DNA from 2 places in the Streptomyces sp. NEAU-YJ-81 genome. Region 2 is predicted to be linked to the other one. Evidence: predicted binding sites of a transcription regulator. Region 2 holds the regulator's gene; the other holds the start of a gene.
The links. The regulator HrcA, encoded in region 2, represses chaperone genes, less so after heat shock. The targets are predictions, from matches to a motif close to TTNGCACTCNGNNNNNCNGAGTGCNAA.
Positions count from the first base shown of each region.

Region 1: groL (chaperonin GroEL) is a predicted target of HrcA. The motif match lies at 1,786-1,812, and genes of this name have one in related genera.

Region 1 covers NZ_JAGFNO010000001.1:980,533-984,077, reverse strand. The annotation lists gene groL (chaperonin GroEL) at 1-1,624, opposite strand, end outside; gene J5X86_RS04310 (cold-shock protein) at 2,004-2,210, opposite strand; gene J5X86_RS04305 (MoaD/ThiS family protein) at 2,620-2,898, opposite strand; gene thrC (threonine synthase) at 2,895-3,545, opposite strand, start outside.
Region 2 covers NZ_JAGFNO010000003.1:193,258-196,802, reverse strand. The annotation lists gene dnaJ (molecular chaperone DnaJ) at 1-647, opposite strand, end outside; gene hrcA (heat-inducible transcriptional repressor HrcA) at 648-1,664, opposite strand; gene J5X86_RS09235 (MBL fold metallo-hydrolase) at 1,829-2,551, shown strand; gene J5X86_RS09230 (DUF3097 domain-containing protein) at 2,637-3,455, shown strand.

The sequences.
Region 1 (3,545 bases), on a different contig from region 2:
AGAAGTCCATGTCACCGCCCGGCATGCCGCCCGGAGCGCCCGCCGGGGCGGCCTTCTCCGGCTTGTCGGCGATGACGGCCTCGGTGGTGAGGAACAGCGCGGCGATCGACGCGGCGTTCTGCAGCGCGGAGCGCGTGACCTTGGCCGGGTCGATGATGCCCTCGGCGATCAGGTCGACGTACTCACCGGTCGCGGCGTTGAGGCCGTGGCCCGGGGTCAGGTTGCGCACCTTCTCGACCACGACGCCGCCCTCGAGACCGGCGTTGACCGCGATCTGCTTCAGCGGGGCCTCCAGGGCCAGGCGCACGGCCTGGGCACCGGTGGCCTCGTCGCCCTCGAGCTCCAGCTTCTCGAAGACCGAGACGGTCTGCAGCAGGGCCACGCCACCACCGGCGACGATGCCCTCCTCGACGGCCGCCTTGGCGTTGCGCACCGCGTCCTCGATGCGGTGCTTGCGCTCCTTGAGCTCGACCTCGGTGGCGGCACCGGCCTTGATGACGGCCACGCCGCCGGCCAGCTTCGCCAGGCGCTCCTGGAGCTTCTCGCGGTCGTAGTCCGAGTCCGAGGACTCGATCTCGGCGCGGATCTGGTTGACGCGGCCCTGCACCTGGTCGGTGTCGCCGGCGCCGTCCACGATGGTGGTCTCGTCCTTGGTGACGGTGACCTTGCGGGCGCGGCCGAGCAGGTCCACCCCGGCGTTCTCCAGCTTGAGGCCGACCTCCTCGGAGATGACGGTGCCACCGGTAAGGATGGCGATGTCACCGAGCATGGCCTTACGGCGGTCACCGAAGCCCGGGGCCTTGACGGCGACGGACTTGAAGGTGCCACGGATCTTGTTGACGACCAGGGTGGCCAGGGCCTCGCCCTCGACGTCCTCGGCGATGATCAGCAGCGGCTTGCCCGACTGCATGACCTTCTCGAGCAGCGGGAGGAGGTCCTTCACGCTGCTGATCTTGGAGTTGACGATCAGGATGTACGGGTCGTCGAGCGACGACTCCATACGCTCCATGTCCGTCGCGAAGTACGGGGAGATGTAGCCCTTGTCGAAGCGCATGCCCTCGGTGAGCTCGAGCTCGAGCCCGAAGGTCTGCGACTCCTCGACGGTGATGACACCTTCCTTGCCGACCTTGTCCATCGCCTCGGCGATGAGCTCACCGATCTGGGTGTCGGCGGCGGAGATGGAGGCGGTGGAGGCGATCTGCTCCTTGGTCTCCACGTCCTTGGCCTGCTCGAGAAGCTGGGCGGAGACGGCCTCGACGGCCTTCTCGATACCCCGCTTGAGCGCCATCGGGTTGGCACCCGCGGCGACGTTGCGGAGGCCCTCCTTGACCAGCGCCTGGGCGAGGACGGTCGCGGTCGTCGTGCCGTCACCGGCGACGTCGTCCGTCTTCTTCGCGACCTCCTTGACCAGCTCGGCGCCGATCTTCTCGTACGCGTCCTCGAGCTCGATCTCCTTGGCGATGGAAACACCATCGTTGGTGATCGTGGGGGCGCCCCACTTCTTCTCGAGGACGACGTTACGGCCCTTGGGGCCGAGGGTGACCTTGACGGCGTCGGCGAGCTGGTTCATCCCGCGCTCGAGGCCGCGCCGCGCCTCCTCGTCGAACGCGATGATCTTGGCCATGTGAAGTGGTCCTCCCAAGACGGGGTGGATTGCTCCGGACCGCGCTGGCGCCCGCGACGGACGGCCTGCCTGCCGTACGGTTCCTTGCCCCGCATGGCCTGGCGGGCCTCACCGACCCGGTCCTTCTGTCACTCTCAACGTCAGAGTGCTAACGCCAATGATTAGCACTCGGACCTATAGAGTGCAAGCGGCCGGAGGCCATCCTTGGGGGGTGGCGGCCGGGCGACGGGTGGGCGCAAGCGGCCGGAGGCCATCCACCCCCGGGGACGAAGCGACGCCAACCCCGTAACAATTCAGCGCGGACACGCCGAAGGGTCCGTACCCTGGCCGGGACACGGACCCTTCGGACTGTACTGTTCAGCTGCGTCGCGTCGGCGCGTCAGCCTACGGCCACGCGGACCATGTCGGCCTGCGGGCCCTTCTGACCCTGCGAGATCTCGAACTCGACCCGCTGGCCTTCCTCGAGGGTGCGGTACCCGTCCATCTGGATCGCGCTGTAGTGGACGAACACGTCCGCACCACCGTCGACCGCGATGAAGCCGTACCCCTTCTCCGCGTTGAACCACTTGACGGTGCCCTGAGCCATTCCTAACTCCCCTATTGCTGGCCCTTGCGCAGGACCGCACTCCGCGGACCCGGGTCAGACCTCACCCCCCGGATGTGGGGGGTGTGCGCCGGAACGCGTCGACCGCCGCTGAATGTATCCGTCCCAACGCCCTCTGCAACAGGTCAATCGGACGAGAATTCTGGGCACGGCCGAACGGTTAAAAGTGAGAATTTATGTGAAGTTCGGGCAAGCCGGGCGGGACATAGGGAACCAACCCGACAATTCGCGCTCACACTTTACGCACAACTTGACGAGTTCTCATATGTGGTTCCGGCCCGGGGGCCATCGGGGATTCCGGGCAACTGTATCGCGATTCCACACACGGAATCGCCCCGTCCGGTTGTCCCCGGACGGGGCGATGCCAAAGGTGAGGAGGGTGGACGCGGGGTCAGCAGCCGCCCGCGACCGCCGGGATGATCGAGATCCCGGCACCGTCCGGGGTAGCCGTGGCCAGGCCATCGGCGAAGCGGACGTCATCGTCATTGACGTAGACGTTGACGAAGCGGCGGAGCTTGCCGGTGTCGTCCAGCACGCGGGCCGCGATGCCCTGGTGGTTCTTCTCCAGGTCCGCCAGGACCTCGGCGAGGGTCGCGCCCTCGGCGGGGACCTCGGCCTGACCGGCGGTGTAGGTGCGCAGGATGGTCGGGATTCGGACGTTGACGCTCATGCGAGACCAGCCTCTCGGAACGAGTCAAGGGTGGGGCGGATGATGGCGGAGGGACCCGTGGTGGGGGCCACCGCGTCGAGGGTCTTGAGGCCGTCGCCGGTGTTGAGCACGACGGTCGTCAGGGACGGGTCGAGCAGACCGTCCTCGATCAGCTTCTTGGTCACGCCGACGGTCACCCCGCCCGCGGTCTCCGCGAAGATCCCCTCGGTGCGGGCGAGCAGCTTGATCGCGTCGACGATCTGCTCGTCGTTCACGTCCTCCACCGCGCCGCCCGTACGGCGGGCGATGTCCAGGACGTACGGGCCGTCCGCGGGGTTGCCGATGGCCAGCGACTTGGCGATGGTCTGCGGCTTCTGCGGCCGGACGACGTCATGGCCGGCCTTGAAGGCGGCGGAGACCGGGGAGCAGCCCTCGGCCTGGGCGCCGAAGATCTTGTAGGGCTTGTCCTCGACCAGACCGATCGCGATCAGCTCCTTCAGCCCCTTGTCGATCTTGGTTAGCTGGGAGCCGGAGGCGATCGGGATGACGATCTGGTCCGGCAGCCGCCAGCCGAGCTGCTCGCAGATCTCGTACGCGAGGGTCTTGGAGCCCTCGCCGTAGTACGGCCGCAGGTTGACGTTGACGAAGCCCCAGCCCTCGCCCACCGG
Region 2 (3,545 bases):
ACGGTCAGGGTGCGCCGCGAGCGGATCCGGCCGTCGCCCGCGCACTCCGGGCACGGAGTCGGCACCACGGTGCCGAAGCCCTGGCACTGGGGGCACGGCCGCGAGGTCATGACCTGGCCCAGGAAGGACCGCGTCACCTGGGAGACCTCACCGCGGCCACGGCACATGTCACAGGTCTGCGCCGAGGTGCCCGGCGCCGCGCCCTCGCCGCTGCACGTCGTGCAGACGACCGCGGTGTCGACCTGGATGTCCTTGGTGGTCCCGAACGCGGCCTCGCTGAGCTCCACGTCCAGCCGGATCATCGCGTCCTGACCGCGCCGGGTCCTGGAGCGCGGACCGCGCTGCGAGGCGGTCCCGAAGAACGCGTCCATGATGTCGGAGAAGTTGCCGAAGCCCCCTCCGAAGCCGCCGGCACCACCGCCGCCCGCCCCGGACATCGGGTCCCCGCCCAGGTCGTAGACCTGCTTCTTCTGTGGGTCCGACAAGACCTCGTAAGCGGCGTTGATCTCCTTGAACCGCTCCTGGGTCTTCGGATCCGGGTTCACATCCGGATGCAGCTCGCGTGCGAGCCGGCGGAATGCCTTCTTGATCTGGTCCTGCGAGGCATCACGCGGCACGCCCAGGACTGCGTAGTAGTCCGTCGCCACTTACGACTCCGCCAGGATCTGTCCGACGTAACGTGCCACTGCGCGTACCGCTCCCATCGTTCCGGGGTAGTCCATGCGGGTCGGTCCGACCACGCCGAGTTTGGCGACCGCCTCGTCGCCGGAACCGTAGCCGACCGCGACGACCGAGGTGGCGTTGAGCCCCTCGTGAGCATTCTCATGCCCGATCCGCACGGTCATACCCGAGTCCTTGGCCTCGCCCAGCAACTTGAGGAGGACGACATGCTCCTCGAGTGCCTCCAGGACGGGCCGGATCGTCAGGGGGAAATCATGCACGAAACGCGTGAGGTTCGCGGTGCCGCCGATCATCAGCCGCTCCTCGGTCTCCTCCACAAGCGTCTCGAGCAAGGTCGACAGCACGATCGAGACGGTCCCCCGGTCCTCCTGTTCGAAGGACTCCGGAAGATCCTGCACCAACTGCGGCACATCCGCGAAACGCCGACCCACGACCCGGCTGTTGAGCCGGGCGCGCAGATCGGCCAGCGAGTCCTCGGTGATCGGGGTGGGGCAGTCCACCATGCGCTGCTCCACCCGGCCGGTGTCCGTGATCAGCACCAGCATCACCCGGGCCGTGGCCAGCGGCAGCAGCTCCACATGGCGCACCGTCGAACGGGTCAGCGACGGATACTGCACCACCGCCACCTGCCGGGTCAGCTGCGCCAGCAGCCGGACCGTGCGGCCCACCACGTCATCGAGGTCGACCGCGCCGTCCAGGAAGTTCTGAATGGCCCGCCGCTCCGGGCTGGACAGCGGCTTCACTCCCGCCAGCTTGTCCACGAAGAGGCGATAGCCCTTGTCCGTGGGGATCCGCCCGGCGCTCGTATGCGGCTGGGCGATGAACCCCTCGTCCTCCAGAGCGGCCATGTCGTTACGCACCGTGGCCGGCGAGACCCCCAGCCGGTGCCGCTCGGTGAGCGCCTTGGAGCCGACCGGCTCCTCCGTCCCCACATAGTCCTGGACAATGGCACGCAGCACCTCGAGTCTGCGTTCGCTGAGCACCCCGCGCACCTCCAGTCCAGCGGTCTCATCAGGTCGTCCGCCTGGCACTCACCGGGCACGAGTGCCAGACCCCCTTCGCCAGTGTACGGCGGGGTGCGGTGGCATGGGCAAGAGCCGCCGCTGGCAGCAACTCTCCCCCATCCCCGTTGAGCTAGCGTCGCGGTATGGAGACGTGTTGGGAAGAGGCAGGCTGGGAGCGGCTCGCACCCGGTGTGGCCCGCCGTCGGTCGCCGGAGTGGGACGAGACGGTCGGCGTGGTCGTCGGCCGGACCGACATCCTCGTCGTGGACACCGGCGCGACCCTGCGCGCCGGGGCCGAGCTGCGCGCCCTGATCACCCGGCTGACCGGCCGCCGCCCCACCCGGATCGCGCTCACCCATCCGCACTTCGACCACGTCCTGGGCTCGGCCGCCTTCGCGGGCTGCGAGGTGTACGGGGCCACGGGCATGGACGAGCTGCTGCGCCGTGAGCGGGAGACGCTGCGCGAGGACGCGATCCGCCACGGAGTGGACCGGGACGCCGCCACCGAGGCCGTGGACCATCTGGTCGGCCCGCACCACCTGGTCTCCGGGGAGCTCACCCTCGACCTGGGCGACCGGCCGGTGCTGCTGGCCAATGTGGGGCCCGGCCACACCGCCCATGACCTGGCCGTTCTGGTGCCCGGCCGGCCCGAGGTGGTCTTCTGCGGCGATCTGGCGGAGGAGTCCGGCACGCCGCAGGCCGGACCCGACGCGATCCCCGGCCGCTGGCCCGCCGCCCTCGACCGGCTGCTCACCCTCGGCGGCCCGGACGCGCGGTACGTCCCGGGGCACGGCTCGGTCGTGGACGCCGGGTTCGTCCGGGCCCAACGCGACGAACTGGCGGCCCGCTTCGGCGTGTCTCTCTAGGCGTCCACCTAGCCGCCCAACTAGGCGTCCACCTAGTTGTCCGCACTACAGGAGTGGGCTGTCGTCGCGCGCTATCGTCATCCGGATGCGACAGTACGACCCGGACCTCACCCCGCCCTGGAAGCGGCAGCGGCCCGCCCCCGAGGTCCCCGCCGATCCGGACCTCGTCGTGGAGGAGGTCACCACCGGCTTCTGCGGCGCCGTGATCCGCTGCGAGAAGACCGCCGAGGGACCCACGGTCACTCTGGAGGACCGCTTCGGCAAACATCGTGTCTTCCCCATGGAGCCGCGCGGTTTTCTGCTCGAGGGGCGTGTCGTCACCCTCGTACGCCCGCGCGCGGCGGCGCCCAGCGCGCCCCAGCGCACGGCCTCGGGGTCGATCGCCGTTCCGGGAGCGCGCGCGAGGGTCGCCCGTGCGGGGCGCATCTATGTCGAGGGGCGCCATGACGCGGAGCTGGTGGAGCGGGTCTGGGGCGACGATCTGCGTATCGAGGGCGTCGTCGTGGAGTACCTGGAGGGCGTCGACGACCTGCCCGCCATCGTCGATGACTTCTCCCCCGGCCCGGACGCCCGGCTCGGCGTCCTGGTCGACCATCTGGTGACGGGCTCCAAGGAGTCCCGTATCGCCGCACAGGTCACCGGCGAGCATGTGCTGGTCCTCGGCCACCCCTATATCGACATCTGGGAGGCCGTGAAGCCGTCCTCCGTCGGCATCCCGGCCTGGCCGACGGTGCCGCACGGCCAGGACTGGAAGAAGGGCGTCTGCCGCGCCCTGGGCTGGCCGGAGAACACCGGGGCCGCCTGGCAGCGGATCCTGTCCTCGGTCCACTCCTACAAGGACCTCCAGCCGGAGCTCCTGGGGCGGGTGGAGGAATTGATCGATCACGTAACCGCAGGGCGGTAACCCCTGCCCACGTCCTCCCGTTGACACGATGGTGGGCCGGCCGCTTCGCTCCGCCACCGCGGAGGTGCTCCGTCGATCAGCCCGTCCACA